DNA from 2 places in the Carnobacterium sp. CS13 genome. Region 2 is predicted to be linked to the other one. Evidence: a T-box and tRNA genes for the amino acid it is inferred to sense, from the RefSeq annotation. Region 2 holds a T-box; the other holds one or more tRNA genes.
The links. A T-box is a leader RNA that pairs with one kind of tRNA and senses whether it is charged. The one in region 2 lies ahead of argS (arginine--tRNA ligase), so its partner is inferred to be a tRNA-Arg.
Positions count from the first base shown of each region.

Region 1 (3,372 bases), 820 kb from region 2:
TTTATTTAATGGGCCTAAATGGACTCGAACCATCGACCTCACGCTTATCAGGCGTGCGCTCTAACCAGCTGAGCTATAGGCCCATAAAAAAAAAGCGGGTGACGAGAATCGAACTCGCATCAACAGCTTGGAAGGCTGTGGTTTTACCACTAAACTACACCCGCATAAATAATGGCCCGGGACAGAATCGAACTGCCGACACCTTGAGCTTCAATCAAGTGCTCTACCAACTGAGCTACCGGGCCATAGTATTCAATTAACGGTCTCGACGGGAATCGAACCCGCGATCTTCTGCGTGACAGGCAGACATGTTAACCCCTACACCACGAGACCTTTTTGCATTGTACTATTTATTTATCATATATGTTCTATGATAATAATTGCGGGGACAGGATTTGAACCTGTGACCTTCGGGTTATGAGCCCGACGAGCTGCCAACTGCTCCACCCCGCGATAATAAGAATAAAAAATGAAGATAAGGAGGATAAGAGATTCGAACTCTTGCGTGCTTTTACACACCTGACGGTTTTCAAGACCGTTCCCTTCAGCCAGACTTGGGTAATCCTCCATAATTCCAACTGTTATAACAACTTACTGCATTCAATTATAAGCAATTCATTGCTATGACCCGTACGGGATTCGAACCCGTGATACCGCCGTGAAAGGGCGGTGTCTTAACCACTTGACCAACGGGCCTTGTTTCAAATATTAAAAACGGAGAAGGAGGGATTCGAACCCTCGCGCCGCGTTAGCGACCTACACCCTTAGCAGGGGCGCCTCTTGAGCCTCTTGAGTACTTCCCCAAATCCAATAACTAAAATATATATTTCAATGGGCCTAAATGGACTCGAACCATCGACCTCACGCTTATCAGGCGTGCGCTCTAACCAGCTGAGCTATAGGCCCATAAAAAAAGCGGGTGACGAGAATCGAACTCGCATCAACAGCTTGGAAGGCTGTGGTTTTACCACTAAACTACACCCGCAAAAACGGTCTCGACGGGAATCGAACCCGCGATCTTCTGCGTGACAGGCAGACATGTTAACCCCTACACCACGAGACCTTTTTTTGCATTGTACTATTTATTTATCATATGCGTTCTATGATAATAATTGCGGGGACAGGATTTGAACCTGTGACCTTCGGGTTATGAGCCCGACGAGCTGCCAACTGCTCCACCCCGCGATAATAAGAATAAAAAATGAAGATAAGGAGGATAAGAGATTCGAACTCTTGCGTGCTTTTACACACCTGACGGTTTTCAAGACCGTTCCCTTCAGCCAGACTTGGGTAATCCTCCGTTATAATGTATACAAGGTAATCAATCATAAAAGATACGACTAATGGACCTTGCAGGACTCGAACCTGCGACCGGACGGTTATGAGCCGTCTGCTCTAACCAACTGAGCTAAAGGTCCAAGCTCTTTCAATTGTAATAGCGGCGAAGGGGATCGAACCCCCGACCTCCCGGGTATGAACCGGACGCTCTAGCCAGCTGAGCTACACCGCCAAAATATCTAATAATTAAAAACTTAAAAGTGGAGCCTAGCGGGATCGAACCGCTGACCTCCTGCGTGCAAGGCAGGCGCTCTCCCAGCTGAGCTAAGGCCCCAACATTTTAAATCGGGAAGACAGGATTCGAACCTGCGACCCCTTGGTCCCAAACCAAGTGCTCTACCAAGCTGAGCTACTTCCCGTATGTTGAAATCTGGTATTTCCATTCTTGATTATGTAAAATGGAATGCACCCAAGAGGAGTCGAACCTCTAACCGCCTGATTCGTAGTCAGGTACTCTATCCAATTGAGCTATGGGTGCTGAATAATGGTGCCGAGGGCCGGAATCGAACCGGCACGGTGATCACTCACCGCAGGATTTTAAGTCCTGTGCGTCTACCTGTTCCGCCACCCCGGCATTTAGAACAAGCAATGATTTTTTCAAATCTTGCTTACTAGTTGGTCTAGTAAGCGGAAGACGGGGTTCGAACCCGCGACCTCCACCTTGGCAAGGTGGCGTTCTACCACTGAACTACTTCCGCAAATGGTGCCGGCTAAAGGAGTTGAACCCTCGACCCTCTGATTACAAATCAGATGCTCTACCAACTGAGCTAAGCCGGCTAATACAGTAAAAAGAATAAATGGTGCGGGTGAAGGGACTTGAACCCCCACGTCTCTCGACGCTAGATCCTAAATCTAGTGCGTCTGCCAATTCCGCCACACCCGCTAAGCGTAGCATAACTATCCATCATAGATGTTTAGTTATGAGTCATGCAGGATTCGAACCTGCGACCCTCTGATTAAAAGTCAGATGCTCTACCAACTGAGCTAATGACTCATGGTGGAGGTTAACGGGATCGAACCGCTGACCCTCTGCTTGTAAGGCAGATGCTCTCCCAGCTGAGCTAAACCTCCATGGGATAAATTAAATTTAATGAATCAATGCGCGGCAGCGTCCTACTCTCACAAAGGGAAACCCTTCACTACCATCGGCGCTAAGAAGCTTAACTGCTGTGTTCGGCATGGGAACAGGTGTGACCTTCTTGCCGTCACCACCGCACATTTTTTCATCAAGAGAACGGTGTTCTCTCAAAACTGGATAGTGTTTTTCTCTTGCAACATCGTGTCGAAACCAAGACACCGTTTAAAAAATTGGTTAAGTCCTCGACCGATTAGTATTGGTCCGCTCCATACATCGCTGTACTTCCACTTCCAACCTATCTACCTGATCATCTCTCAGGGGTCTTACTCACTTACGTGATGGGAAATCTCATCTTGAGGGGGGCTTCACGCTTAGATGCTTTCAGCGTTTATCCCGTCCACACATAGCTACCCAGCGATGCTCTTGGCAGAACAACTGGTACACCAGCGGTGTGTCCATCCCGGTCCTCTCGTACTAAGGACAGCTCCTCTCAAATTTCCTGCGCCCGCGACGGATAGGGACCGAACTGTCTCACGACGTTCTGAACCCAGCTCGCGTACCGCTTTAATGGGCGAACAGCCCAACCCTTGGGACCGACTACAGCCCCAGGATGCGATGAGCCGACATCGAGGTGCCAAACCTCCCCGTCGATGTGGACTCTTGGGGGAGATAAGCCTGTTATCCCCAGGGTAGCTTTTATCCGTTGAGCGATGGCCCTTCCATGCGGAACCACCGGATCACTAAGCCCGACTTTCGTCCCTGCTCGACTTGTAGGTCTCGCAGTCAAGCTCCCTTCTGCCTTTACACTCTACGAATGATTTCCAACCATTCTGAGGGAACCTTTGGGCGCCTCCGTTACTCTTTAGGAGGCGACCGCCCCAGTCAAACTGCCCGTCAGACACTGTCTCCCAGCCAGATCATGGCTGTGGGTTAGAGTGGTCATACAGCAAGGGTAG
Region 1 is NZ_CP067364.1:563,088-566,459, reverse strand. Features, by position in the region: tRNA gene JHE06_RS02840 (tRNA-Ile) at 10-83, opposite strand; tRNA gene JHE06_RS02835 (tRNA-Gly) at 94-164, opposite strand; tRNA gene JHE06_RS02830 (tRNA-Phe) at 173-245, opposite strand; tRNA gene JHE06_RS02825 (tRNA-Asp) at 261-333, opposite strand; tRNA gene JHE06_RS02820 (tRNA-Met) at 381-453, opposite strand; tRNA gene JHE06_RS02815 (tRNA-Ser) at 479-568, opposite strand; tRNA gene JHE06_RS02810 (tRNA-Glu) at 625-696, opposite strand; tRNA gene JHE06_RS02805 (tRNA-Ser) at 716-803, opposite strand; tRNA gene JHE06_RS02800 (tRNA-Ile) at 833-906, opposite strand; tRNA gene JHE06_RS02795 (tRNA-Gly) at 915-985, opposite strand; tRNA gene JHE06_RS02790 (tRNA-Asp) at 991-1,063, opposite strand; tRNA gene JHE06_RS02785 (tRNA-Met) at 1,113-1,185, opposite strand; tRNA gene JHE06_RS02780 (tRNA-Ser) at 1,211-1,300, opposite strand; tRNA gene JHE06_RS02775 (tRNA-Ile) at 1,345-1,418, opposite strand; tRNA gene JHE06_RS02770 (tRNA-Met) at 1,437-1,510, opposite strand; tRNA gene JHE06_RS02765 (tRNA-Ala) at 1,540-1,612, opposite strand; tRNA gene JHE06_RS02760 (tRNA-Pro) at 1,624-1,697, opposite strand; tRNA gene JHE06_RS02755 (tRNA-Arg) at 1,743-1,816, opposite strand; tRNA gene JHE06_RS02750 (tRNA-Leu) at 1,824-1,912, opposite strand; tRNA gene JHE06_RS02745 (tRNA-Gly) at 1,965-2,036, opposite strand; tRNA gene JHE06_RS02740 (tRNA-Thr) at 2,040-2,115, opposite strand; tRNA gene JHE06_RS02735 (tRNA-Leu) at 2,137-2,221, opposite strand; tRNA gene JHE06_RS02730 (tRNA-Lys) at 2,260-2,332, opposite strand; tRNA gene JHE06_RS02725 (tRNA-Val) at 2,334-2,409, opposite strand; rRNA gene rrf (5S ribosomal RNA) at 2,439-2,554, opposite strand; rRNA gene JHE06_RS02715 (23S ribosomal RNA) at 2,647-3,372, opposite strand, start outside.
Region 1: it encodes a tRNA-Arg, which carries the amino acid that the T-box ahead of argS (arginine--tRNA ligase) is inferred to sense. The anticodon was not compared.

Region 2 (3,372 bases):
GCATAGTAACGGTTGAAAGCTTGCGCTAAGTGCAGTGCATGTTTAGCGATCACAGAAGGTTCGCGTTTTTCATAGGCTCTTTGAATAGTTTCAGGGTATTCTTGCAGCAATTTAACGATTTCCCAACTATAAGCGTCGTTCAGCATATAATCAGCAGCAGGCTCTACTTTAAAATCGCCAGCTTTACGCAAAATGCTCATTGCACGAGCACGTGTGTATTGAACGTAAGGGCCCGTTTCGCCTTCAAAACGTACAACCTCTTCAATAACAAAGTCAAAGTTATTCAACCGATCATTTTTCAAATCATGGAAAACAACTGCGCCAATACCTACTTGGTCAGCAACTTCATTTTTATTTGGCAAGTCAGGATTTTTTGCTTCAATTTGTTGATGAGCTAGGTCTATGGCCTCGTTTAAAACTTCTTCTAGTAAGACGATTTTACCTTGACGAGTAGACAGTTTTTTGCCGCCTTGGGTAATTAAACCGAATGGGATGTGGTGCATGTCTTCAGACCAAGCGTATCCCATTTCATTTAAAACAGCTTTTAATTGTTTGAAATGATTGCTTTGTTCATTGCCGACAACGTATAAACTTTGAGCAAAATCATATGTCCGTTTCCGATAAAGTGCAGCAGCTAAATCACGTGTAATGTACAATGTAGCTCCATCTGATTTTTTGATAAGAGCAGGGTTCAAGTTGTACTTTTCTAAATCAACAATACTAGCTCCATTATCAACCGTTAATAGGTGTTTTTCTTCTAACAGATCAACAATTTCTTGCATCTTATCATTGTAGAAAGCTTCGCCGTTAAAGGAATCAAAAGTAATGTCTAACATATCATAAATATGGTTAAACTCTTTTAACGATTCTTCACGGAACCATTTCCAGAGTGAAACAGCTTCTTCATCAGCGTCTTCTAATTTTTTGAACCATTCACGTGCGTCATCATTTAATTCTGGTTGTTCTTCAGCGACAGCATGGAACTTCACGTAAAGACGCAGCAACTCAGCAATAGGTTCAGCATCGATTGCTTCAGCGTTGCCCCAAAGTTTGTAGGCAACGATCAACTTACCGAATTGAGTGCCCCAATCGCCTAAGTGATTGATTTTAATCGGTTTATAGCCCACTTTAGCATAAATATTAGCTAAAGCATTTCCGATAACAGTTGAACGCAAGTGGCCCATTGAAATAGGTTTAGCAATATTGGGCGAAGACATATCGATAGGAACTTGGCTGCCTGCTCCAATCGCTAAATCTCCGTATTGTTCACCTTGTGTTAAAACATCCTTCAAAACAGCTGCACTTACAATTGATTTATCCAAGAAAAAGTTTAAATATGGACCGACCACATCAATTTTTGCAACCATTGGAGAAGTTACTTTCACTCCTAGATCGGCAGCAATTTGTTGTGGAGCTTTGCGAAAAACTTTAGCTAGTGAAAATGTAGGGAACGCAACATCTCCATGTTCGGCTGACTTTGGTTTTTCAAGTAAATTGAAAATAGCTTCAACGGATAATGTGTCTCCAATTTGTTCTTGCAGTGCTTCAGCAACGATTAATTTATAATTCATTACATTTTTCCTCCTATTAAATATGACTAGATGAGGTTCATCTATCATTCGTTTTAGACATAAAAAAAACGCCCTGATTTGATTCTATGACTAGATCAAAAAAGAGACGAGGTTGAGCCCGCGGTACCACTCTTGTTGCTTCATCAAAAATGAAGCCACTTGTTTTTAGATAACGGCAAACAAAACCGAATAATTCTACTGCAGTTCGAATTATTTTCTCTGAAGTGCGTTTCCTGATTTTTTGCTGCTGGCTCTCACCGTCCCAACTCGCTTAAAACAATCGAAAATCAGTACTCTCTTCATCAACGAAAGTGTGTTTTTTACTTATAGCCAATTATAGCAAACCCATTGAACAATTCCAATAGTTAAAAAAAAGAATTTTTATTCATCTTTTTTTAAATAAATCGTTAAATCTAAGCGTATTCATGTTTTATTTGGTATAATAATAAAGAATCGTTTAATTATAAGGAGGTCTGAACAGTATGAAAAAATCAAATCGACAATTAGCTATCAAACAAATCATTAACAATTATGATATCGCCACTCAAGAAGAGTTATTGCATTACTTGAAAAAAGAAGGTGTAGAAGCGACGCAAGCAACGATTTCGCGTGATATCAAAGAGATGCATCTAGTTAAAACGACCACTTCAAATGGAAATGTCAAATACACGCTTTTCCAAAACAATAAAATGTCTAATGAAGAAAAATTGCAATCGACATTAGGGGAAGTGGTCATCAAGTTAACAAGAGTTCAATTTATGACGATTTTGATGACGATTCCTGGAAATGCACATGTCATCGGAGCACTGATGGATGCCATTGATTTCCCGGAAAAAGTTGGCACGATTGCTGGAAACGATACCTGTTTAATTATTTCGAAAAATGAAGAAGAGGCCATTAAGATGTATGATTATTTACATAAATGGGTCAATGAGTAACCATCAAAAAAATAATACTTGGAGGTCATTAGATGTCACAAACGCCCCTTTCTGGTTTGGCTAGTTTACAAAATGGATCGGATATCCGCGGAATTGCCATACAAACGGATCAGTATGAAGTTACATTGACGGACGAGCGAATTGAAGCTATTGCTTACGGTTTAGCTGTTTGGCTGAAAGAAGCCAAACAATTAAAAGTGACCGATGAAAAGAAACCTTTAAAAGTAGCGATCGGCTACGACAGTCGGTTATCAGCTAAACGCATCCAGACGGTTTTAATCAAAGGATTGACGAATACAGGAATCGATATTGTTGAAGTGGGGTTGGCTACAACTCCCGCGATGTTTATGTCGACCCAGTATGAAGAATACAATTGTGATGCTGCTATTATGATTACAGCTAGTCATCTGCCATATGAATACAACGGGTTAAAATTTTTTACAAAAGATGGCGGAGCAGAACATGAGGACATTCAGTTTATTTTAGAAAAAGCAGACTGGGAAAATATCACATGGGAAACGGATCAAGGTTTGGTTATCTCTCAGCCTTTATTGACGGCTTATGCAGCTGATTTAGTCGCTAAAATACAAAAAGGCATCAATGATCCCATTAACTATGAAAGACCTTTAACAGGGCGTCATATCATCGTAGATGCAGGAAATGGTGCAGGTGGTTTTTTTGCAACGGAAGTTTTGAAAAAATTGGGCGCCGATATCACAGGCAGTCAGTTTTTAGATCCAGACGGGCATTTTCCAAATCATATTCCTAATCCAGATAACAAAGAAGCGATGAAAAGTATTCAAACAGCAGTTTTAGCTCATCAAGCAGATTTAGGTGTTATTTTTGATACGGATGTAGACCGA
Region 2 is NZ_CP067364.1:1,381,131-1,384,502, reverse strand. Features, by position in the region: gene argS (arginine--tRNA ligase) at 1-1,571, opposite strand, end outside; T-box leader at 1,671-1,886, opposite strand; gene argR (arginine repressor) at 2,054-2,509, shown strand; gene JHE06_RS06675 (phosphomannomutase/phosphoglucomutase) at 2,542-3,372, shown strand, end outside.